DNA from 2 places in the Streptomyces sp. NPDC032822 genome. Region 2 is predicted to be linked to the other one. Evidence: riboswitches for the same ligand, from Rfam matches in the RefSeq annotation. Region 2 holds a riboswitch; the other holds the start of a gene.
What was found. Region 2 has a riboswitch for glycine ahead of gcvP (aminomethyl-transferring glycine dehydrogenase). Riboswitches for the same ligand answer to the same signal wherever they lie in the genome.
Positions count from the first base shown of each region.

Region 1: it holds a riboswitch for glycine, as region 2 does, so the genes downstream of both, gcvT (glycine cleavage system aminomethyltransferase GcvT) here and gcvP (aminomethyl-transferring glycine dehydrogenase) in region 2, are expected to answer to the same signal.

Region 1 is NZ_JBVIOL010000009.1:316,774-332,122, forward strand. Features, by position in the region: gene ACZ5VD_RS26460 (alpha/beta hydrolase) at 1-344, shown strand, start outside; gene ACZ5VD_RS26465 (trimeric intracellular cation channel family protein) at 253-909, opposite strand; gene ACZ5VD_RS26470 (ABC transporter ATP-binding protein) at 973-2,190, opposite strand; gene ACZ5VD_RS26475 (ABC transporter ATP-binding protein) at 2,214-3,311, opposite strand; gene ACZ5VD_RS26480 (ABC transporter permease) at 3,308-4,306, opposite strand; gene ACZ5VD_RS26485 (ABC transporter substrate-binding protein) at 4,418-6,214, opposite strand; gene ACZ5VD_RS26490 (ABC transporter permease) at 6,285-7,292, opposite strand; gene ACZ5VD_RS26495 (enhanced serine sensitivity protein SseB C-terminal domain-containing protein) at 7,600-8,400, opposite strand; gene ACZ5VD_RS26500 (enhanced serine sensitivity protein SseB C-terminal domain-containing protein) at 8,599-9,402, opposite strand; gene ACZ5VD_RS26505 (AAA family ATPase) at 9,471-10,145, opposite strand; glycine riboswitch at 10,317-10,427, shown strand; glycine riboswitch at 10,428-10,541, shown strand; gene gcvT (glycine cleavage system aminomethyltransferase GcvT) at 10,579-11,697, shown strand; gene gcvH (glycine cleavage system protein GcvH) at 11,807-12,184, shown strand; gene glyA (serine hydroxymethyltransferase) at 12,200-13,462, shown strand; gene ACZ5VD_RS26525 (L-serine ammonia-lyase) at 13,552-14,934, shown strand; gene ACZ5VD_RS26530 (hypothetical protein) at 14,976-15,349, shown strand, end outside.
Region 2 is NZ_JBVIOL010000034.1:27,416-42,764, forward strand. Features, by position in the region: gene ACZ5VD_RS42285 (APC family permease) at 453-2,405, shown strand; gene ACZ5VD_RS42290 (DUF1707 SHOCT-like domain-containing protein) at 2,442-3,035, opposite strand; gene ACZ5VD_RS42295 (TOBE domain-containing protein) at 3,158-3,553, shown strand; gene modA (molybdate ABC transporter substrate-binding protein) at 3,728-4,543, shown strand; gene modB (molybdate ABC transporter permease subunit) at 4,540-5,400, shown strand; gene ACZ5VD_RS42310 (ABC transporter ATP-binding protein) at 5,397-6,470, shown strand; gene ACZ5VD_RS42315 (TOBE domain-containing protein) at 6,530-6,949, shown strand; gene gcvP (aminomethyl-transferring glycine dehydrogenase) at 7,034-9,919, opposite strand; glycine riboswitch at 10,096-10,193, opposite strand; gene ACZ5VD_RS42325 (PRC-barrel domain-containing protein) at 10,307-10,678, shown strand; gene ACZ5VD_RS42330 (DNA polymerase IV) at 10,743-12,158, opposite strand; gene ACZ5VD_RS42335 (MerR family transcriptional regulator) at 12,217-12,861, opposite strand; gene ACZ5VD_RS42340 (bifunctional nuclease family protein) at 13,122-13,595, opposite strand; gene ftsR (transcriptional regulator FtsR) at 13,681-14,418, opposite strand; gene ACZ5VD_RS42350 (FHA domain-containing protein) at 14,462-15,349, opposite strand, start outside.

The DNA of each region.
Region 1 (15,349 bases), on a different contig from region 2:
ACAACCCGTACCTGCTGCTGCGCGCGGCCCGCACCCCGCCCCGGATCGCGCTCTACCTCTCCGGCCAGCCGCACGACGGCTACGAGGCCGCGGTGGCGCTGGAAGAGAGCGCGAAGGCACCGACGACCGTGCACGTCGTCTACGTCCCGAGGAGCGCCGGCGGCCACACCATGGCGCTGTGGCGACCGCAGGTGGTGCCCGCCTTCCGCTGGCTGACGCAGGAGATGGGTCTGCCGCGCACCCGGGCGGGCGCTACTCCTCGCGCACCGTCGACCGCCGGTTCCACGCGCGCGGCGCTCGCCAGTGGAACCGCATCGCGAGCAACCGCAGGACGAAGGCGGTGACGACCGCGAGCGCGCTGGTGAACGGGGTCAGGGTGTCGTAGTGGATGCACAGCACGACCATGGTGGCGCCGACGATCGCCGGGACCGCGTACAGGTCGCGGTCCCAGCGCAGCAGCGAGGGCACCTCGTTGGCGAGCACGTCCCGCAGCACCCCGCCGCCGACCGCGGTGGCGAGGCCGAGGGTCGCCGACTGGGTGAGGCCGAGCCCGTACTCGTACGCCTTCGTGGTGCCGGAGACGCAGAACAGACCGAGGCCGGCCGCGTCGAAGACGTTCACGCCGGTCTGGATGCGCTCCACGTGCGGGTGCAGGAAGACGACCAGGAGGGCGGCGAGCAGCGGGGTCACGAAGTACCCGAGGTCGGTGAAGGCGGCGGGCGGCACGGCCCCGATGATCAGGTCCCGGAACAGCCCGCCGCCCAGCGCGGTGACCTCGGCGAGAACGGCGATGCCGAAGACGTCGAAGTTCTTGCGGACGGCCAGCAGGGCGCCGGAGATGGCGAAGACGAAGATGCCGATCAGGTCGAGCGTGTGCTGGACGGACGGGCTGAACAGTTGCTGAAGCACCCTGCCATTCTCACCCAGCACTGAACCCCTGCCTTGCAATACAAGGCAGGGGTTCGGGTCTGCTTACTTGTCGTCGGTGTCCTTGGAGACCTCGGTCTCCGCGTCCGCCTCGACCGCGGCCTCGGCCTGGACCTCGGCCGCCACCGCCGCCGACGTCTCCGCCGACTCCGCCAGCACCTCGGCCGCGACCAGCTCGGCCGCCTCCTTGGCCACGGTCAGCAGCACCGTGTCCTGCGGGGCCTGGTCCTCGAAGTTCTCCGGGTGGTGGCAGGCGACCTGCTGGCCGGGCTTCAGCTCGACGAGCGGCGGCTCGACCGTCGTGCAGATCTGCGTCGCCTTCCAGCACCGGGTGTGGAAGCGGCAGCCGCTCGGCGGGGAGATCGGCGAGGGCACGTCACCCTTGAGCAGGATCCGCTCGCTCTTGGCGTTCTTGCGCCGCGGGTCCGGGATCGGCACCGCCGACATCAGCGCCTTGGTGTACGGGTGCATCGGCGCCTTGTACAGCGACTCGCGGTCGGCGAGCTCCACGATCTTGCCGAGGTACATCACGGCGATCCGGTCCGAGACATGCCGGACGACGGACAGGTCGTGGGCGATGATCACGTACGTCAGGCCCAGCTCCTGCTGGAGGTCGTCCAGCAGGTTCACCACCTGCGCCTGGATCGACACGTCCAGTGCGGAGACCGGTTCGTCCGCCACGACCAGCTTCGGGTTGAGGGCGAGCGCGCGGGCGATGCCGATGCGCTGGCGCTGGCCGCCGGAGAACTCGTGCGGATAGCGGTTGTAGTGCTCGGGGTTGAGACCGACCACCGACAGCAGCCGCTGGACCTCCTTCTTGACGCCGCCCTCGGGCGTGACGCCCTGGAGCTTGAAGGGGGCACTGATGATCGTGCCGATCGTGTGGCGCGGGTTCAGCGACGAGTACGGGTCCTGGAAGATCATCTGCACGTCGCGGCGCAGCGGACGCATGCCGCCCACGCCGAGGTGCGTGATGTCCTTGCCCTCGAACTCGACCGTGCCGGCCGTCGGTTCGAGCAGCCGGGTGATCAGCCGGCCCATCGTCGACTTGCCACAGCCGGACTCGCCCACCACGCCGAGGGTCTCGCCCGACTTCACCTCGAAGTCGAGGCCGTCGACCGCGCGCACCGCGCCGACCTGCCGCTGGAGCAGGCCTTTTCGGATCGGGAAGTGTTTCTGGAGCCCGGTCACCTTCAGCAGGGTCTCGCCCGGCGCCGCGTCCTTGTCGAGGCGAGCACCTTCACTCTGCGCAGGGAGGGTCACTGCTGCGTCCTTAGGGGTCTCGCTCACAGCTTCGGCGCAATCTCTTCGATCCAGATCCGCTCCCGCTGCTCCTGCGACATGTGGCAGGCGGCCCAGTGCTGGCTGCCGACCTCGGTCAGCTCGGGACGGACCGTGCGGGTGAGGTCGTCCTTGGGGATGTCGGCGTACGGGCAGCGCGGGTTGAAGGCGCAGCCGGACGGGATGTTGATCAGGGAGGGCGGGGAGCCCTTGACCGGGATCAGCCGCTCCTGCTGGTCGCGGTCGAGGCGCGGCATCGAGCCGAGCAGGCCCCAGGTGTAGGGGTGGCGGGGCTCGTAGAACACCTTCTCGGCCGGGCCGCGCTCGATGCAACGCCCGCCGTACATCACCAGGATGTCGTCGGCGAGTTCGGCGACGACGCCCAGGTCGTGGGTGATGACGATGACCGCGGAGCCGAACTCCTTCTGCAGGTCGCGGATCAGGTCGAGGATCTGCGCCTGGACGGTCACGTCCAGGGCGGTCGTCGGCTCGTCCGCGATGAGCAGTTCGGGGTTGTTGACCAGGGACATCGCGATCATCGCGCGCTGGCGCATACCGCCGGAGAACTCGTGCGGATAGCTGTCGACGCGCTTGTCGGGCTGCGGGATGCCGACGCGCTCCAGCATCTCCACGGCCCGCCGCTTGGCGGCCTTCTTGTCCACGTTGTGGTGCGTGCGGTACGCCTCCACGATCTGCTGGCCGATCGTGTAGTACGGGTGCAGCGCGGACAGCGGGTCCTGGAAGATCATCGCCATCTGGCGGCCGCGCAGTTTGCGCACGTCGTCCGGGTTCGCGGTCAGCAGCTCGGTGCCGTCCAGCCAGATCTCGCCGGAGATCTGTGCCTTGCGCTTGCCGTACTGGCCGGCGGTGTGCAGGCCCATGATGCCGAGCGAGGTCACCGACTTGCCGGAGCCCGACTCGCCCACGATGCCGAGGGTCTTGCCCTTCTCCAGCTTGAAGCTGAGTCCGTCGACGGACTTGACCAGGCCGTCGTCGGTCGGGAAGTGCACCTTCAGGTCGCGCACTTCGAGGAAGGAACTCGGGGCGGGCGAGGTGCCGGTGGGTTCCCCCACGGCGGCTCCGCTCTTGCTGAGTTCGGTCATGAGAGCCTCACTCGGGGGTCGATCACGGCGTACAGGACGTCCACCACGAGGTTGGCGACGAGCACCGCCACGGAGGTGATCAGGGTGACGCCCAGAATGATGGGCAGGTCCTGGGTCCGGATGGCGTTGAGCACGGCCTGTCCGAGTCCGGGCAGGCTGAACGTGGTCTCGGTGAGGATCGCGCCGCCGATGAGGGCGCCGAGGTCCATGCCGAGCATGGTCAGGATGGGGGTCATCGTGGAGCGCATGGCGTGCTTGCCGATGACCTTCTGCTCCTTGAGGCCCTTGGCGCGGGCCGTGCGGATGTAGTCCTCGCCGAGGATCTCCAGCATGGTGGCCCGGGTGATCCGGGCGTACATCGCCGCGTAGAGGAACGCGAGGGTGATCCACGGCAGGATCATGCCGCCGAAATAGCCGGAGAAACTCTCGTCGAGCGGCACGTACTGGCCGTCGAACAGCTTCAGCCCGAAGACGAAGATCGCCAGCGAGAGCATGCCGGTGAAGTAGATGGGGAGGGAGACGCCCGCGAGCGCGACGACCATCGCGCCGCGGTCCCAGAAGCTGCCCCGCTTGAGCGCGGAGAGCACACCCGCCGAGACACCGAGGAGCAGCCACAGCACGGCCGCGCCGAGCGCCAGTCCCAGGGTCACCGGGAAGCGGTCGGTCAGCACCGGCCAGACGGCCTGCTCACTGCGGAAGGAGTAGCCGAAGCACGGGGCCGCGCACTCGGTGACGTCGCCGCCGCCCGAGTAGGTGCGGCCGGTGAAGATGCCCTTGAAGAACTCCCAGACCTGGACGTAGATCGGGTCGCCCAGTCCCAGTTTCTGCCGTACCGCCTCGACGGCGGCAGGGTCGGCCTGCTTGCCCACGAAGCTCGTGGCGATGTCCACGCCCGCCCACTTGGGGACGAGGAAGAAGATGCAGAAGACCACCATGACGATGACCACGAGCATCACTGCGGCGGCGAACAACCGCCTGATGAGGTAAGCGAGCACAGCTCTCGGCCCGCCGCGGACCGCGGGCCACCGGAGGTCTTCCGGCGGCCCGCGATCACACTGCGCCGGCCTTCACCTGCCTTTCGTGCCGTTCGGCGGGTGTGCCGGTTGTCAGGTCGTGGACTTCAGGCCGAGGTTGACGAAGTCGTACATGCCGCTGTAGCCGTCGGACGTGTAGACGTTCGCCAGGTTGCTGCCACGCCAGTTGATGAACTTCTCGAAGACGAAGGGCAGGTAGTAGCCGCCCTCCATGACCTTGTGGTTGATCTCCGTGGAGATCTGGGTCTTGCCCGAGTCGTCCAGCGTGGTGACGTAGTCGTCGAAGAGACCGTTGATGGTCTTGTCGTCGATCAGGGCGAAGTTGTTGTTGCCGCTCTCCAGGATGTACGAGCCGTCCCACAGCGGGAGACCGAAGCCCTGCACGGACGGGAAGTCCGGGCCCCAGCCCATGATGATGATGCCGTAGCCCTTCTTCTTCACGTTCTCGGGGCTACCGATGATGCCGGAGGTCTGCGAGCCGTCGTACTGGTCGATGTCGACGCTGATGCCGACCTTCTTCAGCGACGCCTGCAGGGACTGGGCCGTGGCCACCTCGACCGGCTTGTTGTTGCGGACCGCGATGGTGGTGCTGAAGCCGCTCGGCTTGCCGCAGGCCTTCAGCTCCTCCTTGGCCTTGACGGCGTTGCCGCTCTTGTTGGCACCGTTGAGCTCGTACGGGTCGTACGCCTGGCCCTCGGCGCCCGGGACGGACGGCGGGAGCATGTTGGTGCCGATGTCGCCACCGGCGACCGGACCACCGCGGGCGGTCTGCAGCGACACGTGGTCGGCGCCGTAGATGACGGCCTTGCGGCAGTGCTCGTTGTCGAACGGCTTCACGCTCTGCGGGAAGACCGCGTAACGGACGTAGCCGGAGACCGGGTTGTCCAGGTTGGCCTTGTGCTGCTTCAGGGCGGTGGTGCGGCCCTGCGGCGACATGCCGGTCTGGTTGATGTCGAGGTCGAGGTCACCGCTGATCAGACGCTGGTCGAGATCGTTGGCGTTCGAGAAGAACTTGACCGTGATCTTGTCCGGGTACGCCTTGCGGATCGGGTCCGAGGTCTGCTTCCACTCGGTGTTGCGGACCAGGGTCAGGTCCTTGCCCGGGCTGTACGACTGGAACTTGTACGGGCCGGAGGAGAACGGGTGCAGACCGTACTTGGACTTGGTGTCCTTGTCCTGACGGACCGGGGACGCCGAGGTCAGGGCCAGCATCTCCTCGAAGTCCGAGTTGGCCTTCGGCAGCTTGAAGACGATGGTCTTGTCGTCGGGCGTCTCGATCGCCTTCAGACCCAGCTTGTCCGCGGACTTGTCCTTGTACGGGCCCTTGTAGTCGCCCTTGGGGTCGAGGACGTCCTTCAGGTAGACCGGGCCGCCGGACAGCACGTCCTGCGCCCAGACGCGCTCGATGCCGTACTTCACGTCCTTGGACGTGATCGCCTTGCCGTCCTCCCACGTGATGCCCTCACGCAGGGTGTACGTGTAGGTCTTCCCGTCGTCGGTGACCTTGGCGACGTCGGTGGCGAGGTCCGGGGTGACCTCGGCGCCGGCCTTGCCGGTCTCCGCCTTGTTCGTGACCAGCTGGCGCGAGTAGTAGCGCGAGAAGTTCCACATGAAGCCGTAGTAGCCGCGCGTGGTGTCCCACGAGTCGGCGTCCTGGGCGCCACCGAACTTCAGCGTGCCACCCTTCTTGGCCAGCGAGGCCTGGGCGACCTTGTTGTTCGCGGCGTCGTAGCCGGCGGCGCCGGTCTTCGAACCGCCGTCGTCGTCAGAGCCACCGCCGCCGCACGCCGCCGTGGTCAGCAGCGCAGCGACCGCGGCGACGGCGGCCAGTGCCTGCTTTCGCCGCCCTGAGGTGCGTTGGGTAGTCACGATCTCGGATCCTCCGGATTAGATGAGAGACCCCGTAGTCGATGCCACGGGACGCTTGGGGTACGGCAGTTCAGCGGGAGCCCTTGGGGTCCAGCGCGTCCCGCACGCCGTCGCCGAAGAGGTTGAAGGCAAGGACGGTGATGAAGATCGCCACACCCGGAACGACCATGTACATGGGGTCGGCGTCGTAGTAGTCGAGCGCGCTGGAGAGCATCTGTCCCCAGGAGGCCGTGGGCGGCTTGACGCCCACGCCGAGGAAGCTGAGCGCCGCCTCGGTGAGGATGTTGGTGGGGATCATCATCGTCGTGTACACGATGATCGGCGCCACCAGGTTGGGCAGCAGCTCCTTGAACAGGATGTAGATCCGCCCGGCGCCCAGCGACCGGGCCGCCTCGACGTACTCCCGCTCGCGCAGGGAGAGCGTCTGGCCGCGCACCACACGTCCGATGTAGGGCCAGCCGAAGAATCCGATGACCAGGATCATCACGAAGACGCGCACGCCGGTGCCGGTCAGTCCCAGCATCTCGTTCGGCATGACGGAGACCAGCGCGATGATGAACAGCAGCTGCGGGAAGGCCAGCAGGCCGTCCATGACGCGGCTGATGGCGGAGTCGACCCAGCCGCCGAAGAAGCCGGCGAGGACTCCGAGGATCGTGCCGAGGATGACGGCGACGATCGCGGACAGGAAGCCGACCAGCAGCGAGATCCGGGCGCCGTAGAGGATGCGGGCGAGGATGTCGCGGCCGTTGACCGGCTCGACACCGAGGAGGTGGTCGCCGCTGATGCCGCCCAGCGATCCCGTGGGTGTGCCGAACAGCGGGTCGATCAGGTTCTCGTGGTACAGGTCGGGGTCCTGCCCGAGAAGCTTGGTGATCACGGGGGCGAAGACGGCGACGATGATGAGGATCAGCACCACGACGCCACCGGTCAGGGCGAGCTTGTCCCGCTTCAGGCGCTCCCAGGCGATCCGGCCCAGGGAGCGCCCCTGTACGGCCTTCGGATCGGCGCTGACCAGCGCCGCTTCTTCGGCCGCGCTCGGGGCCGCTTCCGCGGTCGGCTCGTGCAATGGTGCCGTCATCTGGCAGGGACCCCTCTCAACCGGCGGTAGCCGGCCCGCACTTGCCGCTGTGGCGGCGTTGATCAGTCCGTCGTTCCTGGGGCGAAGGCCCCTGGTGCGGGAGTCTTCAACGCTTTGGCGATCTGTTGCCAGACTTGGCGGTGAATGGATGCATAAACGTGATGCGGGCCAGAGGGTTCCGTTATCCGGACGGCGGGTAACGCGGGTCGGACGCGGACCAATGGGGACATAGGGTACACGCAGGCATTATCCACCCCTATCTACGCGCGAAGACGAGGGGGGCCGCCGACGCCGGCGGCATGTACTCTCAGTAACTGCCGCGGGCCGGCGGATAGCCGTACCCGGCCGCCGGCGCCTGGGCCGGGGCGGGCGCGGCGTGGGCCTCGCGGTCGTAGAACGGCCGGGCGCTCGCCCGCATCCAGAGCGCCACCGGGTCGTACTCGTCGGACATCGCCACGGTCGACACCGGCAGCCCGTCGGGGACCGCGCCGATCGACTGCTGCATCATCGCGCGCACCGAGTCCACGGCCGGCGGGCTGGTGTCGTACACGTCGAGCCCGATGGCGAGGTAGGGCGCCCCGAGCGCGGGCTGCACCCAGGCGCGGCGCAGCGCGCGCACGGCCGGGGTGTGGTGGGCGTTCTGCGCGAGCAGGCCGTAGAACTGCGGGATCTCGATGCCGGGCTCGGACAGCCGCAGCGGGCCGGCGGGCTGGCGCTCCAGTCCGGTCGCGATGCGGCGCAGGTCGAGCCAGGGGATGCCGACGCCGCCGCCGGGGGCGTGCGGGTTCAGCCAGAGCCCGAAGTGGTCGGGGTAGAGGGTGCGGGCCACGTCGACCCCGTCGACGACTTCGTAGGAGCGGTTCCAGCCGCTGGCCGAGAGCTCCTGGGCCGAGGTGACACAGGGGGCGTAGCCGTAGCTGTCGACCGCCATGCTGCCGTACTGGGCGTCGGGGGAGCCTGCCTGGCCGTGCCAGAGGAGCATCCAGACCTGGCCGGAGCCCGGGGTCGCGAGGGCGCGAAGGAGCGCCTCGTAGGCGTCGTAGCGCCCCGGCGTCACCTGGCGCAGCATGTGCTCGACCTGGCCGGCTGCGATGCCGCTGGCGCTCACCTGTACCGCCCCTTCGTGAAGTTGCCGTGGTTATGAAACAGCTTATGTGGCGTGGCCGACAGGAGCGGCCCAGGAGCTCGGGGCTTTCGGTTCGTCGGCGAGTGCGGGTGGTGTGTGGCCGGTCGCGCTCACGCGGCGGAGCCGCACATCGATACAGCCCCGCGCCCCTTTCAGGGGCGCTGCCCTTCGCGGCGTCCTCTAGTAGCCCAGTTGGTAGAAGGGGCGGACCTGGTCCCTCATCCAGTGGCCGACCGGGTCGTCGGCCACGTCGAGGAGGACCAGGTTGACCGGCCAGGGAGCCGGGGCCAGGCCGAGGGCGGCGGCCAGCGCGTCCATGGGGGCCGTGCGCAGGTCGGGGGCGTCCCAGTGGGCGAGTTCGACGCCGACGAACATGACCGGGGCGGCCGTCTCGATGGCGGCGAGGCAGCGACGGGCCGTGCGGATCACGCCGGTCGCGGCGAACTCGGCGGAGGCCGCGGCGAGGAAGTCGATGGGGTCGTCCTGCCAGTCCGGTTGGTAGAGCCGGACGCGACCGCCGCCGGCCTGGCCGTCCAGCAGGGAGCGGCCGGTGCGGCAGAGGTCGGCCACCGCGGCCGGGGGCAGCGGCACACCGACCGTGCCGTCCGGGTTCACGGCGATGCCGAGCTGCGGGGGCAGACCGCGGGCGAACTCCACCGCGGGCGCGATGGTGTACGACATGTGCGCGCCGGCGACCTGGCGGAACTGCTCCTCGGAGCTGAAGACCGGCACATAGGCCTGGCCGTCGATCTCCAGGGTGGGCAGATCGAGCGGGCCGCTGTGCGGGCCGCCGCCACCGGGCAGCGGCACCCAGACGAAGCTGCGGCCGAGCACTTCGACGATCCGTCCGCCCGCCCCGGGGACGCCGAGAGAGGCCGAGAGCACCTCCTCCAGTTCGTTGCCGGGCCATCCGCCGTGGGGATGGGAGGGTGTCTGTGCCGGGAACTCCGAGAAGCCCGCGGGGAAGTCCGTCGGGAAGTCCATCTGCCGCCTACCGCCTGCCGAGTACCGCTGTGGTGGCTGAAAGGCTAGCGGGTGCGGACATGTCGGGGTCAGCCGGTGAAGCCGATCCGCCGCAGGACGTCCGCCGCGTCCCGGTCGATCAGGACCGCCGAGCCGCATCCCTGGGGCAGGTCGCCGTCCTCCACCGAGCTGATCAGACGGGAGGCCGCGCCCCGGTGGCGCAGGAACGCGTACCGCGAGACTCCCCGGCCGCGCTCGCGCTGGCCGGCCAGCGCGGTGTCCGGTGTGACGTCGAGCAGCAGCAGGTGCAGGACGCCGCCCCGGCGACGGGCCTCGCGGGCCAGCCAGCCGCGCACCCAGGCCTGGGTGCCGCAGTCGTGCACCACGACGCCCGCACCGGAGCGCAGCGCGCGGCGCAGCCCGGCGTAGTGGGCGAGGCGGACCAGCGGGCGGTAGACCGCGTAGGGCAGCAAGCGCGACAGGCGGCCGTCCCAGTGGTCGCGGGTGTCCTGGGAGTCGATCCGGACGCCCTTGACCGTGCGCCGCATCAGCGTGGACTTGCCGCTGCCCGGCAGGCCCGTGATGACCACGAGGTCCTGGGGGGCGAAGAGCAGTGCGTGCGGGCTGTGGCCACCGCGGTCACGCAGGTCGCGGACGACGGGTGCGGCAAGCGGTGCGCAGGCCTCCTCGGCCGGTGCCGTGGGCTGCTGAGGCAGCGCGAGGGCCGAGGTGGTCGCGTACGCCGTGGTCCTGTTCACCGTGATCGTCCTCCCCTGGGGTGGTCACGAGTCCCTCCCCGTCGAGTGTAAAGAGAAGGTAATACGCGGTGTCTCGTGTTTTCATGCGCTTACTGCCACAGCCCGGTTACAGATCCGGCCCTGCCGCGCGCCGGGGATGCGTGCAATGATGTCGGCGCCAACTGCATACCGGCCGTTTGAATCCGCGCGGGAGAGTTCCGGGTCGTACGTGTGTCGTACGAGTGCCCGGACGCCGAAGGAGCAAGTCCCTCCCTTGAATCTCTCAGGCACCGTTACCGCACGGGCGAGGCACATCTGAAAAGCGGGCCGCCCCGACAGCGGCCCCACCCAAGGTGCAAGTCGTGACCACCGTTTCGCGGGGTCGCGTCGAACCTCTCAGGTTCCGATGACAGATGGGGAGGAACGACCTCGCCGTCATGCCTTGGGAGACAACCGTCCGATGAGCAGCACCGCACCCCGTCTTACGGCCCTCGACGCCCTGCATCGTTCGCTGGGCGCGACGATGACCGACTTCGCCGGCTGGGACATGCCCCTGCGCTACGGCTCCGAGCGCGACGAGCACCACGCCGTCCGCACCCGTGCCGGTCTCTTCGACCTCTCGCACATGGGCGAGATCACGGTGACCGGGCCGCAGGCCGCCGCCCTCCTGAACTTCGCGCTCGTGGGCAACATCGGGTCCGTCGGCGTGGGCCGCGCCCGCTACACCATGATCTGCCGGGCCGACGGCGGCATCCTGGACGACCTGATCGTCTACCGGCTCGCGGACACCGCGTACATGGTCGTCGCCAACGCCTCCAACGCCCAGGTCGTCCTGGACGCCCTCGTGGAGCGGGCCGACGGCTTCGACGCCGAGGTGCGCGACGACCGGGACGCCTACGCGCTGATCGCCGTACAGGGCCCCGAGTCGTCCGGCGTGCTCAAGTCGCTCACCGACGCCGACCTCGACGGCCTGAAGTACTACGCCGGGCTGCCCGGCACCGTCGCCGGCGTCCCCGCGCTGATCGCCCGCACCGGGTACACCGGCGAGGACGGCTTCGAGCTGTTCGTGAAGCCGGAACACGCCGTCGAGCTGTGGCAGGCCCTCACCGAGGCCGGCGAGGGCGTCGGCCTGGTCCCCTGTGGTCTGTCCTGCCGGGACACGCTGCGCCTGGAGGCGGGCATGCCGCTGTACGGGCACGAGCTCTCCACGGAGCTGACCCCCTTCGACGCCGGGCTCGGCCGCGTGGTGAAGTTCGAGAAGGAGGGCGACTTCGTGGGGCGCGCCGCCCTGCGCGAGGCCGTCGACAACCTCGACCACGAGCCGCCGCGCGTCCTGGTCGGCCTGATCGCCGAGGGCCGCCGTGTCCCGCGCGCCGGGTACCCGGTCGTCGCCGACGGCCGGGTGATCGGCGAGGTCACCTCCGGCGCCCCCTCGCCCACGCTGGGCAGGCCGATCGCGATGGCGTACGTCGACGCCGGGCACGCGGCGCCGGGCACCGCGGGCGTGAGCGTGGACATCCGGGGCAGCCACGAACCGTACGAGGTCGTGGCGCTGCCGTTCTACAAGCGACAGAAGTAGACACTCGAAGCGGTCCGTGCGTGACCCTGCGCACATTCCCGCCGCTCACGCACGTCTCCAGCAGTCCCCCCTTCATCAGCACTCCCCCGCGTACAGGAGAATTCAGGCCATGAGCAACCCCCAGCAGCTGCGCTACAGCAAGGAGCACGAGTGGCTGTCGGGCGCCGAGGACGGCGTCTCGACGGTCGGCATCACGGAGCACGCGGCCAACGCGCTCGGCGATGTCGTGTTCGTCCAGCTCCCGGAGGTCGGTGACACGGTGGCCGCGGGCGAGACCTGCGGCGAACTGGAGTCGACCAAGTCGGTGAGCGACCTGTACTCCCCCGTGGCCGGCGAGGTCACCGAGGTCAACGAGGACGTCGTCAACGACCCGTCCTTGGTGAACTCCGCCCCGTTCGAGGGCGGCTGGCTGTTCAAGGTACGCATCGCGGAGGAGCCGGCCGACCTGCTCTCCGCCGACGAGTACACCGCCTTTTCCGCCGGCTGAGGAGTCGTACACCTGATGTCCGTTCTGAACACGCCCCTGCACGAGCTCGACCCGGAGGTCGCCGCCGCGGTCGACGCCGAGCTGCTGCGCCAGCAGTCCACCCTCGAAATGATCGCCTCGGAGAACTTCGCGCCCCTCGCGGTGATGGAGGCGCAGGGCTCGGTCCTCACCAACAAGTACGCCGAGGGCTACCCGGGCCGCCGCTACTACGGCGGCTGCGAGCACGTCGACGTCACCGAGCAGATCGCGATCGACCGGGTCAAGGAGCTGTTCGGCGCCGAGTACGCCAACGTGCAGCCCCACTCGGGCGCCTCCGCCAACCAGGCCGCGCTGTTCGCGCTGGCCCAGCCCGGCGACACCATCCTCGGCCTGGACCTCGCCCACGGCGGTCACCTGACCCACGGGATGCGGCTGAACTTCTCCGGCAAGCAGTTCGACGTGGTCGCCTACCACGTGGACGAGGCCGGTCTCGTCGACATGGCCGAGCTGGAGCGGCTCGCCAAGGAACACCGCCCGAAGGTGATCATCGCGGGCTGGTCGGCGTACCCCCGCCACCTGGACTTCGCCGAGTTCCGCCGGATCGCCGACGAGGTCGAGGCGTACCTCTGGGTCGACATGGCGCACTTCGCGGGGCTGGTCGCGGCGGGCCTGCACCCGAACCCGGTCCCGTACGCGGACGTCGTCACCTCCACCACCCACAAGACGCTGGGCGGCCCGCGCGGCGGGATCATCCTCGCCAAGCAGGCCTTCGCCAAGAAGCTGAACTCCTCCGTCTTCCCGGGCTTCCAGGGCGGTCCCCTGGAGCACGTGATCGCGGCGAAGGCGGTCTCCTTCAAGGTCGCCGCCTCGGAGGACTTCAAGGAGCGCCAGCGGCGGACCGTCGAGGGCGCCCGGATCCTCGCCGAGCGGCTCACGGCCGCCGACGCCCGGGAGGCCGGTGTGAACGTCCTGTCCGGCGGCACCGACGTGCACCTGCTCCTGGTCGACCTGCGCGAGTCCGAGCTGGACGGCCGGCAGGCCGAGGACCGTCTCCACGAGGTCGGCATCACGGTCAACCGCAACGCCGTCCCGAACGACCCGCGCCCGCCGATGGTGACGTCCGGTCTCCGTATCGGTACGCCGGCCCTGGCCACCCGCGGCTTCACCGCCGAGGACTTCGCCGAGGTCGCGGACGTCATCGCCGAGACCCTCAAGGCGTCCTACGACGCGGCGGCGCTGGCCGCCCGGGTGAAGGCCCTCGCCGACAAGCACCCGCTGTACCCCGGTCTCAACAAGTAGTTCCTTTTCGTGGGGTGTCCCGCACACTCGAAGGTGAGCGGGGCACCCCACGGGAAACCCCCTGCACCACCCCGTTCTGAGGAGTCCCCGTGGCCATCTCGGTCTTCGACCTGTTCTCGATCGGCATCGGCCCGTCCAGCTCCCACACGGTCGGCCCGATGCGCGCGGCCCGCATGTTCGCCCGCCGGCTGCGCAACGAGGGCCTGCTGGAGGCGACCGCCTCGGTGCGCACCGAGCTGTACGGCTCCCTCGGCGCGACCGGCCACGGCCACGGCACGCCCAAGGCGGTCCTGCTCGGCCTGGAGGGCGACTCGCCACGAACGGTGGACGTGGAGCAGGCCGATGGGCGGGTGGAGGAGATCAGGGAGGCGGGCAGGATCCGGCTGCTGGGCGAGCACGAGATCCCGTTCGCCTTCGACGACGACCTCGTCCTCCACCGCCGCAAGACCCTGCCGTACCACGCGAACGGCATGACCCTGTGGGCGTACGACGCCTCGGGGGCGGAACTCCTCACGAAGACGTACTACTCGGTGGGCGGCGGGTTCGTCGTCGACGACGACGCGGTGGGCGCGGACCGCATCAAGCTCGACGACACGGTCCTCAAGTACCCCTTCCGCACGGGCGACGAGCTGCTGCGCCTGGCCCGGGAGACGGGCCTGTCCATCTCCTCGCTGATGCTGGAGAACGAGCGTGCCTGGCGGACCGAGGAGGAGATCCGGACCGGGCTGCTGGAGATCTGGCGGGTGATGCAGGCGTGTGTGTCGCGCGGCATGTCCCGCGAGGGCATCCTGCCGGGCGGGCTGAAGGTCCGCCGCCGAGCGGCCATGACGGCCCGCCAACTCCGCGCGGAGGGCGATCCGTTGGCGCACGCCATGGAGTGGAGCACGCTCTACGCGATGGCGGTGAACGAGGAGAACGCGGCGGGCGGCCGGGTGGTGACCGCGCCGACCAACGGTGCCGCGGGCATCATCCCGGCGGTCCTGCACTACTACGTCAACTTCGGGGCGGGGGGCGCCTCCGAAGGGGAGAAGGAGGACGGGGTGGTCCGCTTCCTGCTGGCCGCCGGCGCGATCGGCATGCTCTTCAAGGAGAACGCCTCCATCTCCGGCGCCGAGGTCGGCTGCCAGGGCGAGGTCGGCTCCGCCTGCTCCATGGCGGCGGGAGCGCTCGCCGAGGTCCTGGGCGGTAGCCCCGAACAGGTCGAGAACGCCGCCGAGATCGGTATGGAACACAACCTCGGCCTCACCTGCGACCCGGTCGGCGGCCTGGTCCAGATCCCGTGCATCGAGCGCAACGGCATGGCCGCGGTGAAGGCGGTCACGGCGGCGAAGATGGCGATGCGCGGCGACGGTTCGCACAAGGTGTCCCTCGACAAGGTCATCAAGACGATGAAGGAGACGGGGGCCGACATGTCCGTGAAGTACAAGGAGACGGCCCGGGGCGGGCTGGCGGTCAATATCATCGAGTGCTGAGGAGCCGTTCGGGTCAGTCGAGTCAGGGGAGCAAGCCGGCCGTGACGGGTGGGGCAGCACGGTTGCGGGTACCGGTGGGCGAGGACGCGGAGCGCTGGGTCACCCGCGTGGGTTGTCGTCGCGTCCTGCTCGTCGTGCACAACGTGACGTCCGCGACCCGCCTGTTGGACGTGCTCCCGCTGTTCCACAGCGATGTCCGGGTGCAGTTGTTCGCGACCTGCACGGGGTCGTCCCCGTTCCTGGCCGGGGTGCCCGGGCTGTTGGAGCGGGCGGGGCTGCCGGTCCTCCCCTGGGAACAGGCCAGGGACACGACGTTCGACCTGGTGGTGGCGGCGAGCTACGGCGGTGAACTCGGTTCGGTACAAGGCAAGTTGGCCGTGTTGTCCCACGGGGTTGGGTACAATAAGAGGCTGGC
Region 2 (15,349 bases):
GCGTGCTCCTTCGTGCGGTGCTCGATGCCGGGCGCGGGACACCGCGCGCGGTGCACCCAGGTTCTGTCCGCGTCGCGACGCCGCCCACGGGCCCTTGCGCGTTCTTCGCGCGCGACCGCCCGACCTTGACGCCGCCTTGACAGCGAGGTGCTCCGGCCGACGGACACCGGAGGCACTCACCGCCGGGGGATCTCCTCCGGGACAGTGGGACGCGGGTTCGGCCTCGGCCCGCCCGCTTCCACGCGGCTCAGGTCGGTCGGGGACGAGCTCCACCGGCGCGGCCCCGAGGGAGACCTCGGGTGCGGACGGCCCCGCCGACCAGTCTTAACGGAAGCTTGACGCCCCTCCCCCCGCCATCCACAGGCCCAGACGTCACTCTCCGCTTACGCTGATTCCGCCGTCCGCATGATGGCCGGATCCGCACGCTGCACCGCACCTCAGGAGCCCTCGCGATGGCCGTCACCGAACACCCCGCGCCCGGTCGCCTGCGCTCCTGGATGCTGGAGGGCCTGTCCGACATGGGCAAGGACAGCGGCCACCAGGGCCCGCACGCCGCACCGGAGCCCGCGCACAAGGGCCAGCGCTGGTGGCGGGTCATGTGCCTGACCGGCGTCGACTATTTCTCCACCCTCGGATATCAGCCAGGCATCGCCGCCCTCGCGGCGGGCCTGCTGTCACCCGTTGCGACCATCGTGCTGGTGATCGTCACGCTGGCGGGCGCCCTGCCCGTCTACCGCCGGGTGGCCGAGGAGAGCCCCCGGGGCGAGGGCTCGATCGCGATGCTGGAACGGCTGCTGTCCTTCTGGAAGGGCAAGCTGTTCGTCCTGACCCTGCTGGGCTTCGCCGCGACCGACTTCCTGATCACCATCACGCTGTCCGCCGCGGACGCCTCCACCCACCTGGTCGAGAACCCGCACCTGACCAGCACCCTGCACGACAAGCAACTGCTGATCACGCTGATCCTCGTGGCGCTGCTCGGCGCGGTGTTCCTCAAGGGCTTCCTGGAGGCGATCGGCGTCGCGACCGTGCTGGTCGGCCTCTACCTCGCCCTGAACGTCGTCGTCGTGGCCGTCGGGCTGTGGCACGTCATCACCGCCGAACACGTGATCACCGACTGGTCCACGGCCCTGACCGCCGAGCACGGCAACGCCTTCGCCATGATCGGCGTGGCTCTCCTGGTCTTCCCCAAGCTGGCCCTCGGCCTCTCCGGCTTCGAGACCGGCGTAGCGGTCATGCCGCACGTCCAGGGCGATCCGGACGACACCGACGAGCACCCGGCGGGCCGCATCCGCGACACGAAGAAGCTCCTGACGACGGCCGCTCTCATCATGAGCGTCTTCCTGATCGCCACCAGCTTCATCACCACGCTGCTGATCCCGGAGAAGGAGTTCGAGTCGGGCGGCCAGGCGAACGGCCGCGCCCTCGCCTTCCTCGCGCACGAGTACCTGGGCAACGCCTTCGGCACGGTCTACGACGTCTCGACCATCGCCATCCTCTGGTTCGCCGGCGCCTCCGCGATGGCCGGCCTGCTGAACCTGATGCCCCGCTACCTGCCCCGCTACGGCATGGCCCCGCACTGGGCGCGAGCCGTCCGCCCCATGGTCATCGTCTTCACCCTGATCGGCTTCCTGGTCACCTGGATCTTCGACGCCGACGTCGACGCCCAGGGCGGCGCCTACGCCACCGGCGTCCTGGTCCTGATCAGCTCCGCGGCCATCGCCGTGACCATCGCCGCCCGCAAGGCCGGCCAGCGGAACTGGACCATCGGCTTCGCGGTGATCTCGGCCGTCTTCCTCTACGTCACCGTCGCGAACGTCATCGAGCGCCCCGACGGCGTGAAGATCGGCGCCTGCTTCATCGCCGGCATCATTCTGGTCTCCCTGCTCTCCCGGCTGGCCCGCGCCTTCGAACTGCGCGTGACCAGCGTGACGCTCGACCCCATGGCGGAACGTTTCATCCGGGACATGGCCACCCGCAAGATCCGGTTCATCGCCAACGAGCCCGACCAGCGCGACAAGGCGGAGTACCGCGACAAGATCGAGCAGATCCGGGAGGACAACGACATCCCCGGGGAGGACTTCGTCTTCGTCGAGGTCACGGTCCTCGACCCCTCCGAGTTCGAGGCGGGTCTGACCGTACGCGGTGAAGTGCTCCACCACCGCTACCGCGTCCTGACCCTGGAGTCGTCCTCCATCCCCAACGCCCTGGCCGCCCTGCTCCTGCACGTCCGCGACACGACCGGCCGCACCCCGCACATCTACTTCGAGTGGACCGAGGGCAGCCCCTTCGCCAACTTCCTGCGCTTCTTCCTCTTCGGCCAGGGCGAGGTCGCCCCGGTCACCCGGGAGGTCCTGCGCGAGGCGGAACCGGACCGATCACGCCGACCGCGTGTCCACACGGGCTGAACCCTCGCGCACGGCCGCCGCCGCCCCGGACGCGATCTACCTGCCGAACAGCCTCCGTGGCGGACGCACCACGACCTGCCCGAAGTGCAGCTCTCCGGCCACTTCCACGCGCAGCACCACGGCAGCGTCAGTGGATCCGGCCCGCCGCGCCTTGACCTGGCCGTAGTGCTTCACCAGCGAGTCGGTGTCCACGACGATCCCGGGCCGGGTCACGAGCCGGAGCGCACCGCCCCGCATACCGAGGTCGATGCGCAGGGTGTCGTGGGTGATCACGGCCTCGGTGAAGTCGAGCGTCACATCGCCCCACGCGGAGTTGATCTCCATCCGCCGAGGCACCACCCAGGTCCCGTCGCGCAGGGCGGAGGCACCCTCCTGCTCGATGCGGACGACATCCTTGGCCTCGACCGCGCCTCGCGCGCCGGTCGCCGGCAGGTCCACGGTCAGAACCGCCAGCTCACCCATCGTGCGCGCGGACAGCGCGACCTCCAGGCGCTCGTCCAACTCCTCGGCGGTCAGCCGGCCGTCCCCCGCGGCGATGCGCAGTACGTCCACCACCCGGTCCCGGTCCTCGTGCGACGCCCTCAGCCCGGGCGCCGACGCAGTATCCGCGAGCGCGCGCTCGTCCGACATCCCCTCACCCCGATCCACGACACCGTCACCGTCACCACGCCGAAGACTAACGCTATATCGCGTCACACCCGGTAGCCAACCCCGCATCCACGACCCGCCGTTCGCGGCCTATCGTGACCCGCATGCAGTCCTACACGATCGGCCAGGCAGCGAGACTGCTCGGCGTGAGCCCCGACACCGCGCGCCGCTGGGCGGACGCCGGCCGGGTGACGACCCATCGCGACGACAACGGGCGGCGACTCGTCGACGGCCGGGACCTGGCGGCGTTCTCGGTGGAGCTGGCGAAGGCCACGAGCACCGACGAGGACCCGACGTACACCTCCGTCCGCAACGCCTTCCCCGGCATCGTCACCGCGATCAAGCTGGGCGACGTCGCCGCCCAGGTCGAGATCCAGGCGGGCCCGCACCGGCTGGTCTCCCTGCTGACCCGCGAAGCCGTCGAGGAACTCGGCCTGGAGGTCGGCATGGAGGCGACGGCCCGGGTGAAGTCGACGAACGTACACATCGACCGCGTCTGAATCCACCCCACCCAAGGAAAACCCCGTACGAACGCACATGCGCACCCCACTCGCGATCTACCCCGCTCATGCGATGCGACGGCTGACTTACCCCTCGCACATGCGGAAGTATGATCGGCGTATCGAAGGGTCCGACGGGCTCTTCTCCAGACAGACCCAGGGAGTGGACCCGTGATGACCCGTTCCGTGCGCCGGACCCGGCGGACCACGCAGGCGCTCGGCGTGGGGACCGCCGCGCTGCTGGCACTGAGCGCGTGCTCCTCGTCCGGTTCGGACTCCGACTCCGCCGGGTCGGGCTCCTCGTCGTCGAAGCCGACCGGCACGGTGACCGTCTTCGCCGCGGCCTCCCTCCAGGAGAGCTTCACGGCCCTGGGCAAGGCGTTCGAGAAGGCCCACCCGGGCACCAAGGTCACCTTCAGCTTCGGCGGCAGCGACAGCCTCGCCGCGAGCATCACGGGCGGCGCCCCGGCCGACGTCTTCGCCGCCGCGAGCCCCAAGACCATGGCGATCGTGACGGACGCGAAGGACGCGGCCGGCAAGCCCGCCACCTTCGTCCGCAACCAGCTGGAGATCGCCACCCTGCCGGGCAACCCTCACAAGGTCGCCTCCCTCAAGGACCTCACCAGGTCGGGCCTCAAGGTGGTCCTGTGCGACAGGACGGTGCCGTGCGGTGCCGCCGCCCAGAAGGCCCTGGAGGCCGCCGGCCTCAAGCTCACGCCGGTCTCCTACGAACAGGACGTCAAGAGCGCCCTGACCAAGGTCGAGCTCAAGGAGGCCGACGCGGCCGTCGTCTACAAGACCGATGTGAAGGCGGCCGGTGACAAGGTGGAGGGCGTGGACTTCCCCGAGTCGGCCGCGGCCGTCAACGACTACCCGATCACCCTCCTCAAGGACGCCCCCAACCCCGGCACCGCCAAGGCCTTCATCGCGCTGGTGCAGTCCGCCGAGGGCCAGAAGGTCCTGAACGAGGCCGGGTTCCTCAAGCCGTGACCGAACCCGACAAGGCCGGCACCGCGACCGCCCTGGAGGGCGGTCCGCGGCGCCGGCGTGTCCGGAGGTTCGGCAGGGGCGGCGGAGTACCCCTGCCTCTCCTGCTCCCCGCCCTGGTGGGCCTGGCGTTCCTGCTCCTGCCGCTGATCGCCCTTCTCGTACGGGCTCCCTGGCGCGACCTCCCGGATCAGCTGACCAGCCCCGCGGTCTGGGAGGCCCTCCGCCTGTCCCTGCTGTGCGCCACGGCGGCGACCGCGCTGAGCCTGGTCATCGGCGTCCCGCTGGCCTGGCTGCTGGCCCGCACCGACTTCCCCGGCCGCGGTCTGGTCCGCGCCCTGGTGACCCTGCCCCTGGTCCTGCCCCCGGTGGTCGGCGGCGTGGCCCTGCTGCTCGCCCTCGGCCGCAACGGCGTCGTCGGGCAGTACCTGGACTCCTGGTTCGGGATCACGCTCCCGTTCACCACGACCGGTGTGGTCCTCGCCGAGACCTTCGTGGCGATGCCTTTCCTCGTCATCAGCGTCGAGGGCACCCTGCGCGCCGCCGACCCCCGCTACGAGGAGGCGGCCACCACCCTCGGCGCCTCCCGCTTCACCGCGTTCCGCCGGGTCACCCTGCCGCTGATCATGCCGGGCATCGCGGCCGGGTCCGTACTGGCCTGGGCCCGTGCCCTCGGCGAGTTCGGCGCCACGATCACCTTCGCGGGCAACTTCCCGGGCCGCACCCAGACCATGCCCCTGGCGGTCTACCTGGCCCTGCAGAGCGACCCGGCCGCGGCCATCGCCCTCAGCCTCGTACTCCTGGCAGTCTCCATCGCAGTCCTGGCCGGCCTACGCGACCGCTGGATGACAACAACATGACCACCAACCCCCCCACACCCCCCGCCCCCACCAACGGTCTCGACACCCACCTCATCGTCGACCGCGCCCCCTTCCGCCTCGACATCACCCTCACCGCCACCCCCGGTGAGGTCCTCGCCCTGCTCGGCCCGAACGGCGCGGGCAAGACCACCGCCCTGCGCGCCCTGGCCGGCCTCGCCCCCCTGAGCGGCGGTCATCTACGCCTGGACGGCAGCGAGTTGGCTCGCACACCCCCCGAGTCCCGCCCGGTCGGCGTCGTCTTCCAGGACTACCTCCTCTTCCCCCACCTCACCGCCCTCGACAACGTGGCCTTCGGCCCGCGCTGCCACGGCGCGACCAAGGCGGAAGCCCGGGCCGAGGCCACCGAGTGGCTGGACCGCATGGGCCTCGCCGAGCACTCCGGATCCAAGCCCCGCCGCCTCTCCGGTGGTCAGGCCCAACGCGTCGCCCTGGCCCGCGCCCTGGCCACCCACCCCCGTCTGCTGCTCCTCGACGAACCCCTGGCAGCCCTGGACGCCCGCACCCGGCTGGAAGTCCGCGCCCAACTCCGCCGCCATCTCGCCGAGTTCGAGGCCGTCGCCGTCCTCGTCACCCACGACCCACTCGACGCCATGGTGCTGGCCGACCGCCTCGTCGTCATCGAAGACGGCCACGTCGTCCAAGAAGGCACCCCCGCCGACATCGCCCGGCACCCCCGCACGGACTACATCGCACAGCTGGTCGGCCTCAACCTCTACAAGGGACGGGCCGACGGCCACACCGTCCACCTCGACACCGGCCCGGACATCACCACCACCGAGGACCTCACCGGACCGGTCTTCGTGGCCTTCCCGCCGAGCGCGGTGACCCTCCACAGCGACCGCCCCACCGGCTCCAGCGCCCGCAACCTCTGGCGTGGCGAAGTGGCCGGCCTGGAGACCCACGGCGACCAGATCCGCGCCGCCCTCACCGGCGAACTCCCCCTCGCCGCAGACCTCACCACCGTCGCCGCCGCCGAACTCGACCTGCGTCCCGGCGCACCGGTGTGGGCCACGGTCAAGGCGACGCAGACCCACGCATACCCGGCATAACGCTCGTCGAGGGCTACGGTGAGGACCCGATTCCCCCACCACCCCCACGAGGCCTTCCCATGAGCCTGAGCATCCGCAACCAGCTCCCCGGCACCGTCACCACCCTCGCCCCGGGCGAGGTCATGGCCACCGTCAAGGTCCGCCTCACCGGCGGCCGGAACCTCACCGCGGCGATCACCCTGGAGGCCGTCGAGGAACTCGGCCTCGCCGCGGGGACCGCCGTACGCGCCCTGGTGAAGTCGACCGAGGTCTCCCTCGCCACCGCCCCGGTCGCGGGCGTCTCCATCCGCAACCAACTGCCGGGCACCGTCCGCTCGGTCGCGACCGGCAGCGCCATGGCCTGCGTCAAGGTAGCCGTCGAGGGCGGCGACCTGACCGCGGTGATCACTCGAGACGCCGTCACGGACCTCGCCCTGGCACCCGGCACCTCGGTCGTAGCCCTGATCAAGTCGACCGAGGTCTCCCTCGCGACCCCATGACGCACCGAGGGGCTCCGCCCAGCCGGACGGAGCCCCTCGTCACTCGCTACGAACACAGCCCTTCAACAGGCGCTACGACGTGTGTCAGTCCTCGTAGGCATCCAGCGGCGGGCAGGAGCAGACGAGGTTGCGGTCGCCGAAGGCCTGGTCGATGCGGCGCACCGGCGGCCAGTACTTGTCCGCCACCGACACACCGGCCGGGAAGACGGCCTCCTCGCGCGTGTAGGCGTGCTCCCACTCCCCGCCCAGCGCCCCGGCGGTGTGCGGCGCGTTCCGCAGCGGGTTGTCGTCCGCGGACCACTCACCCGAGCCGACCTTCTCGATCTCCGCACGAATGGCGATCATCGCCTCGCAGAACCGGTCGATCTCCGTCAGGTCCTCGGACTCGGTCGGCTCGATCATCAACGTGCCGGCCACCGGGAAGGACATCGTCGGCGCGTGGAACCCGTGGTCGATGAGCCGCTTGGCGACATCGTCGACGCTCACACCGGTCGCCTTGGTCAGCGGCCGCAGATCGATGATGCACTCGTGCGCGACCAGCCCGCCCGGACCGGTGTAGAGCACGGGGAAGTGCGGCTCCAGCCGCTTGGCGATGTAGTTCGCGGAGAGCACCGCCACCTGCGTGGCCCGCTTCAGCCCCTCACCGCCCATGAGCCGGACGTACGCCCAGGAGATCGGCAGGATCCCGGCGGAACCCCAGGGCGCGGCCGAGATCGGACCGACACCCGTCTCCGGGCCGGCCGCGGGCTGCAGCGGGTGGTTCGGCAGATACGGCGCCAGGTGCGCACGCACACCGACCGGCCCGACGCCCGGACCGCCGCCCCCATGGGGGATGCAGAACGTCTTGTGCAGGTTCAGGTGCGAGACGTCGCCGCCGAAGTGCCCCGGCTTGGCCAGCCCCACCAGCGCGTTGAGGTTGGCCCCGTCGACGTACACCTGCCCGCCCGCCTCGTGCACCTGGGCGCAGATGTCGGCGACGTGCTCCTCGAACACACCGTGCGTCGACGGGTACGTGATCATCAGCACCGCCAGTTCGTTCCGGTGCTGCTCGATCTTCGCCCGCAGGTCCTCGACGTCGATCTCGCCGTCCTCGGCGGTCTTCACGACGACGACCTTCATGCCCGCCATCACGGCGCTGGCGGCGTTCGTGCCGTGCGCGGACGACGGGATCAGACACACGGTCCGCTGCTCGTCACCGCCCGCACGGTGGTATCCGCGTACGGCGAGCAGCCCGGCCAGCTCGCCCTGCGACCCGGCGTTGGGCTGCAGCGACACGTTGTCGTAGCCGGTGACCTCGGCGAGACGTTCCTCCAGCTCGCGGATGAGCGTGAGGTAGCCCTGCGCCTGCTCGGCGGGGGCGAAGGGGTGCAGCTGCCCGAACTCGGGCCAGGTGACCGGCTCCATCTCGGTGGTCGCGTTGAGCTTCATCGTGCAGGAGCCCAGCGGGATCATGCCGCGGTCGAGCGCGTAGTCCCGGTCGGCCAGCCGCCGCAGGTAGCGCAGCATCGCGGTCTCGGACCGGTACTGGTGGAACACCGGGTGCGCCAGATACTCGTCGGACCGCAGCAGCGCGCCCGGCAGTGTCTCCTCCGTGGCGGCGTCGAGCGCCTCGACGTCCCCCTCGACCCCGAACGCGTCCCACACGGCGCCCAGTTGGGCCCTCAGGGTGGTCTCGTCGCAGGCGATGGACACCTGGTCGGCGTCCACGAGCCGCAGATTGACGCCGTTCGCGCGCGCGGCGGCGACGATCTCGGCGGCCTTCGCGGGCACCCGCACGGTCAGCGTGTCGAAGTAGGAACCGTGCACGACCTCGATCCCACCGGCGGTCAGTCCCGCGGCCAGGATCGTGGCGTACCGGTGGGTGCGCCGCGCGATGCCCCTGAGCCCGTCGGGCCCGTGGTAGACGGCGTACATGCCGGCCATGACGGCCAGCAGCACCTGCGCGGTGCAGATGTTGCTGGTCGCCTTCTCCCGGCGGATGTGCTGCTCACGGGTCTGCAGGGCGAGCCGGTAGGCCTTGTTCCCGTCGGCGTCCACGGACACCCCCACGAGCCGCCCGGGCAGGCTGCGCGCGAACTTCTCGCGCACGGCCATGTATCCGGCGTGCGGCCCGCCGAAGCCCATCGGCACCCCGAACCGCTGCGTCGTCCCGACCGCGATGTCCGCACCGAGTTCGCCCGGGGACTTCAGCAGCGTGAGCGCGAGCAGATCGGCGGCGACGGTCACGAGCGCGCCGAGTTCGTGGGCCTGGTCGATGAGCGGCTTGATGTCGCGTACGGCCCCGGAGGCGCCCGGGTACTGGATCAGCACCCCGTTGATCTCCCGCCCGGCGAGCCCGGCCGGAATGCCCTCGCCGAGGTCGGCGACGACGACCTCCACGCCGGTCGGCTCGGCGCGGGTCCGGATCACGGCGACGGTCTGCGGCAGCGTGTCCGCGTCGACGAGGAAGAGACCCTTCTTGTTCTTGCCCATACGCCGGGACAGCGCCAGCGCCTCGGCGGCCGCGGTGCCCTCGTCGAGCAGCGAGGCACCGGAGGTCGGCAGCCCGGTGAGGTCGGCGACCATCGTCTGGAAGTTCAGCAGGGCTTCGAGCCGCCCCTGGGAGATCTCGGGCTGGTACGGCGTGTAGGCCGTGTACCAGGCCGGGTTCTCCATCACGTTGCGCAGGATCACGGGCGGCGTGAAGGTCCCGTAGTACCCGAGCCCGATCATCGAGTCGAGCACCTGGTTGCGGTCGGCCAGCGACCGCAGCTCGGCCAGCACCTCGGCCTCGGTGCGGGCGCCCGGCAGCTCCAGCGCGTCGGCGTTCTTGATCACATCCGGGACCGCGGCGGCGGTGAGTTCGTCGAGCGAGCCGTATCCGACCTGCGCGAGCATCTTGGCCCGCGCCTCCTGGTCGGGCCCGATGTGGCGCTGCTCGAAGGGGATGCCCTGTTCGAGCTCGGCGAGCGGAATGCGGTGGGCAGTCATTGCGGAGGCCTCCTGGTCTGACGCGACCTTCGAGGGGAACCCCGGCACGGGTACCCCGACGGCCTCCCCCTCTGTCATCTCAACCTGAGAGTTTCACCGGGCCGCCCGAGGGTGCCCGGCTTTCACCGTCGGTGAGAGCGGAAGCCGTCGACACCCGCCCTGCTTTCCAGAGTGACCTCGTCCGTGCGGTACGTGGGCCTGAGAGATTCCGGGGAGGATTTGCTCCTTCGGCGCCTTCCGGATGGTGTCCGGAGGACTCTCCCGCACGGGGTCAGCAGCCGCTGCCAGCCTACCAGCGAGGTCAACGCCCGATCCCTCAAGTGGCCGCCTCCCTGAATCTGCTCTTTTGTAGTGTTTACGGATGAGTTGCGAGCAAGTGGAGGGCCCGTGCAGACCGACATCGATCCGCGCAACCTGATCGGCCGCAAGGCGTTCGACCGCACCGGCACCAAGATCGGCACCATCGACGAGGTCTACCTCGACGACGCGACCGGCGTTCCGGAGTGGGCGGCCATACGCACCGGCCTCTTCTCCAGAGACGCCTTCGTCCCCCTGGAGCCCAGCGAACTGATCGAGGGCACCCTCCGCATCCCCTTCGACCGCGCCCTGATCAAGGACGCCCCCGACTTCGGAGTGGGCCGCCACCTCTCCCCCGACCAGGAACTCCAGCTCTACCACCACTACGGCCTCGACATCAGTGCCCCTCCCCCCTTCCCGGACCACGACTTCGGCAGGCTGGCAGGCACAGAGGAAGCCTGATCCCCACCGACCCCGCAGCCCCGAGTCCCTCCGCCTCACCTGCCCCACGGCACCGACGCGCGACTCACCCCGCCCGCGCTCTCCCTCCATCCACCGAAGACCCCCCGTCACCGTCCCCACCCTCGCCCGGTCTTCGCGCCACCAGCGGCAACGGCTCCGCCACCTCCAACTCCGGATCGTCGATGCGCAACGTCCGCACCCGCCCGGGCTCCGAGTCGGGCGTCTCGAACCGCACGGTGACCCGTCCCAGCCCGCTTCCCTGCACCCAGCCGTGCCCGTACGTGGCATGCCGCACATCGTGCCCCGACACCCACCGCCGCTCGACCGGCGCCACAGGCTCCACGACAGCCGCGTCGACGGCATCCTCCACCGCCCCCGCTTCCCTGCGCTCCCCCGCTTCGGCTTCCCCCGCCGCCTGCGCGAACAGGTCCTCCTGTGTGTAGTCGGCCAGCCCGCTCACCCCCACTCCCAGCAGCCGCACGCCGCCCGTCGTGTCCACGGAGTCCAGCAGCCGTGCCGCGGCCTCCCGCACCACCCCCGGGTCGTCCGTGGGCCCCCGCAGCGTCTCGGACCGGGTCAGCGTGGAGAAGTCGTACCTCCGCACCTTGAGCACGATGGTCCGCCCGGACAGCCCCGCGTCACGCAGCCGCCGCACACACCGGTCGGCGAGCCGCTGCACCTCCATCCCCACCCTGAGCCGGTCATGGATGTCGACGTCGTACGTGTCCTCCACGGACACCGACTTCGTCTCCCGCTCGGCCACCACGGGCCGCTCGTCGTGCGCCAGCGCCATGGCGTACAGCGCATGACCGTGCGCTTTGCCGAGCAGCCTCACGAGCTCGTCCTCGCCCGCCTCGGCGATCTCGTCGATGGTGTGGATGCCGCCCCGCCGCAGATGGTCACCCGTGGCCGGCCCGACCCCCGGCAGCGTCCGCACCGACATCGGCCCCAGCAGCGCCCGCTCGGTCCCGGGCTCGATCAGCACCAGTCCGTCGGGCTTGGCCTGCTCCGAGGCGATCTTCGCGAGCATCTTGGAGGCGGCCAGCCCCACCGACCCCGTGAGCCCGGTGAAGGCCCGTATGTCGGCCCGCAGCCTGATCCCGGCCAGCCGCGCCGACTCACCGTCCCAGGCCGCTTCCCCGGCCTCCAGGTCCACGAACGCCTCGTCCAGGCTCAACGGCTCCACCAGCGGCGACAGCGCCCGCAGGAGCCCCATCACCTGCTCGCTGATGGCCCGGTAGAACGCGAAGCGCGGCACGAGGTACGCCGCGTTCGGAGCGAGCCGGCGCGCCTGCGCCATGGGCATCGCCGAATGCACCCCGAAAACCCGTGCCTCGTAGGACGACGTGGCCACCACACCCCGCGGCCCGAGCCCACCCACGACCACGGCCTTCCCGCGCAGGCTCGGCTTGGACGCCTGCTCCGCCGCGGCGAAGAAGGCATCCATGTCGAGATGCAGGATCGTGGGCGCGCTTCTCACATCCCCGATGCTGCCCTACGCCACTGACAATGCCGTCTCCGAAGAGCCGGGCCGGCGCTCAGACCGCCCGGTTGCGCCGCCGCGCCAGTTCGTCCGCGGGGTTGTGCCCGACAAGGGTCTCCCCGGTGTCGATCCGCTCCCCGTGCAGCTGGGAGAGCGCGCTCTCCACGTCCCGCCAGACCACACCCACGGCGATCCCGAAGATCCCCTGACCGCCCTGGAGCAGTGCGTGGACCTCGTCCGGCGAGGTGCACTCGTAGACCGTGGCACCGTCGCTCATCAGCGTCATGCGCTCCAGGTCGCAGAAACCGCGTTCCCTGAGGTGCTGCACGGTGGTGCGGATGTTCTGCAGCGACACACCGGTATCCAGAAAGCGCTTCACGATCTTCAGGACGACGACGTCCCGGAAGCTGTACAGCCGCTGCGTCCCCGACCCGTGGGCCGGCCGCACGCTCGGCTCCACGAGGCCGGTGCGGGCCCAGTAGTCCAGTTGCCGGTAGGTGATACCGGCGGCCGCGCAGGCCGTGGGACCGCGGTAGCCGATCTGTTCGGACGCCATGGACGTCGCCCCTCCACTGCTCGGCACGGCCGCCGGTCGCTGCGGAGCGTGATCGACCGCGTTGCTGTGAAGCGGGTACGGGCCGCTCGCCCCGAGACTGCGTCCGGGGGCACCCCCAGCCGTACCGTCGCCCCTGCTTCTCACGCCGACCTCCGTCCTTGACCTGCCTTCTCGACGGTAGGCAGTCACCAGGGGCGCGTCAACGATCGCCACACTCGGCACGCCGGGTGATAATCACCCTACGAGTGGTTTCCCGCACCCAACCGCGGGGAAAGGCTAGCCGAATGCGCTCGTAGTGGCTTGCAGGACTCTCTCACGCGCCGCTGGCAAATGCCGGCATTTGAGACGTCACCGGACATGGACGAGCCCGGCGGGGCTGTCCGCCCGCCGGGCTCGTGGATGTCTCACTGGCTGCTGGTGCCGAAGTCCTCGGGCGAGATCTGGTCGAGGAACTCGCGGAACTTCTCCACCTCGTCCTCCTGCTCGTCCGGGATCGCGATGCCGGCGTCGTCCAGCACACCGTCACTGCCGTAGATGGGCGTTCCGGTCCGCAGGGCCAGTGCTATCGCGTCGGAGGGGCGGGCACTCACCTCGACCCCGCTGGCGAAGACCAGCTCCGCGTAGAAGACGCCCTCACGCAGGTCCGTGATGCGCACTTCGGTGAGCTCCTGGCCGACAGCCTCCAGCACGTCCTTGAACAGGTCGTGGGTCAGCGGTCGAGCGGGTGCCATGCCCTGCTGCGCGAAAGCGATCGCCGTAGCCTCCCCAGGCCCGATCCAGATGGGGAGGTAGCGGTCGCCTCCCACTTCACGCAGGAGCACGATCGGTTGGTTGGAGGGCATTTCGACCCGGACACCTACGACATCGAGCTCGTTCACACAGCAACCCTAGGCCGTGCCCGGGACGTTTGGGTAGTCGGGCAGAGAACGGGCGGCCGATCCGGCCTGCGCCGAAGGGCCGACGTCACGGCAGCCGCACGCCCAGCGCGGTCTGCACGAGTGCCGCGTGCAGCTTCATCGTGAGCCCGGCCAGTTCCTTCGTACGCGCTTCGGCGTGTGCCCTGGTCTGCGGGTTGCGATGGCGCCGCAGCGGAGCCACCACCTGGTCCACCAGTCCGGCCTCACGGTCGGCCGCCGCCTTCATCACCCGCAGATGGCGCGGCTCGATCCCGAACTGCCCCAGCTCGGCCACGAGCGAGGCCACGGTGGCCGCCTCCGCGTCGTACGCCCCGTCGGGCAGCGGAGTGATCAGCCCGTACGACTCCCACTCCTGTAGTTCCTGCTCGCCGATCTCGGCGGCGGCCATCAGCTCGTCCCGCCCGATCCTGGCGGCCGTGGGCGCCTCGGCGATCTCAACGACGCCCTCACCGTCCCGCTGGCGGCCCACCGCCGGCAACGGCAGTGCCTCACCGCGCTCCATGGCGTCCAGGTGCTCACGGATCACCTTGAGCGGCAGATAGTGGTCCCGCTGCATCCTCAGGACGTGACCGAGGCGCTCGACGTCGTGGGCGCTGAACTTGCGGTACCCCGAGGGGGTCCGCTGCGGCTCGATGAGCCCCTCCGACTCCAGGAAGCGGATCTTGGAGATGGTGACTTCGGGGAACTCGTCGCGCAGCGCGTTCAGCACCGTGCCGATACTCATCAGCCCACTGTCCGTGGCGGCGTTACCGTTCCCGGCACCGCCGCTCGGTGTTTGAAGCATGGACCTTCCCTGGGGGTTCCCCCGGATGGAGTCTGGGGGAGGGTCAGTAGCCTCGCTGGCTCGCGTAGAAGACCAGCCGGTACTTGCCGATCTGCACCTCGTCACCGTTGTTCAGAGCCACCTGGTCGATGCGCTCACGGTTGACGTACGTACCGTTCAGACTGCCCACGTCGGCCACCGTGAACGAACCGTCCTGACCGCGACGGAACTCCACGTGCCGACGGGAGACCGTGACGTCGTCCAGGAAGATGTCGCTCTGCGGGTGACGCCCGGCCGTGGTCAGGTCGCCGTCCAGGAGGAAGCGGCTGCCCGAGTTCGGTCCGCGACGCACCACCAGGAGCGCCGAGCCCAGCGGCAGCGCGTCGACCGCCGCCTGTGCCTCCGGAGAGAGCATGGGCATCTGCGTCTGACCCGTGACCTCGGCGTCGTAGGCCTCAAGCCCGGAGATGGAGATCGTGGACGTCGTCTCGGACGGGCGCTCTGGGGCGGCGCCGGCCCGCAGCGGAGCACCACAGTTCGAACAGAAGCGGCTGTTCTCCGCGTTGCGGTTACCGCACCTCGTACACACCAGGGCCGACATAGGGGAAAACCCTCCACCCGTACTTGAGGTTGACGGTTGCCCGAAACCTATGCCTCCGGACTGGGCAGGGTCAACTGACGGCGCGCCCTGACCTCCCGGAACGTCCTCGCCGGGACCGCCGACCTGATCCCGGAACAGCGGGCGCTGGCCTTCTGCGTCAGGCTGTGCGCGATGGCGGGCGGTCGCGTTGTCGCTGCCCTCTCGCGCGCTCTTGCCGAACAACTTCGCAAACAACTTCACGGGCGATTCCCCTTGACCGAAACAGACCCGCCCGTGGGGCAGGACGAACCCTGATTGAACACACCGGTCGACCCGGACATCCTCACAACGTCCGTATCCACCAGACAGTTT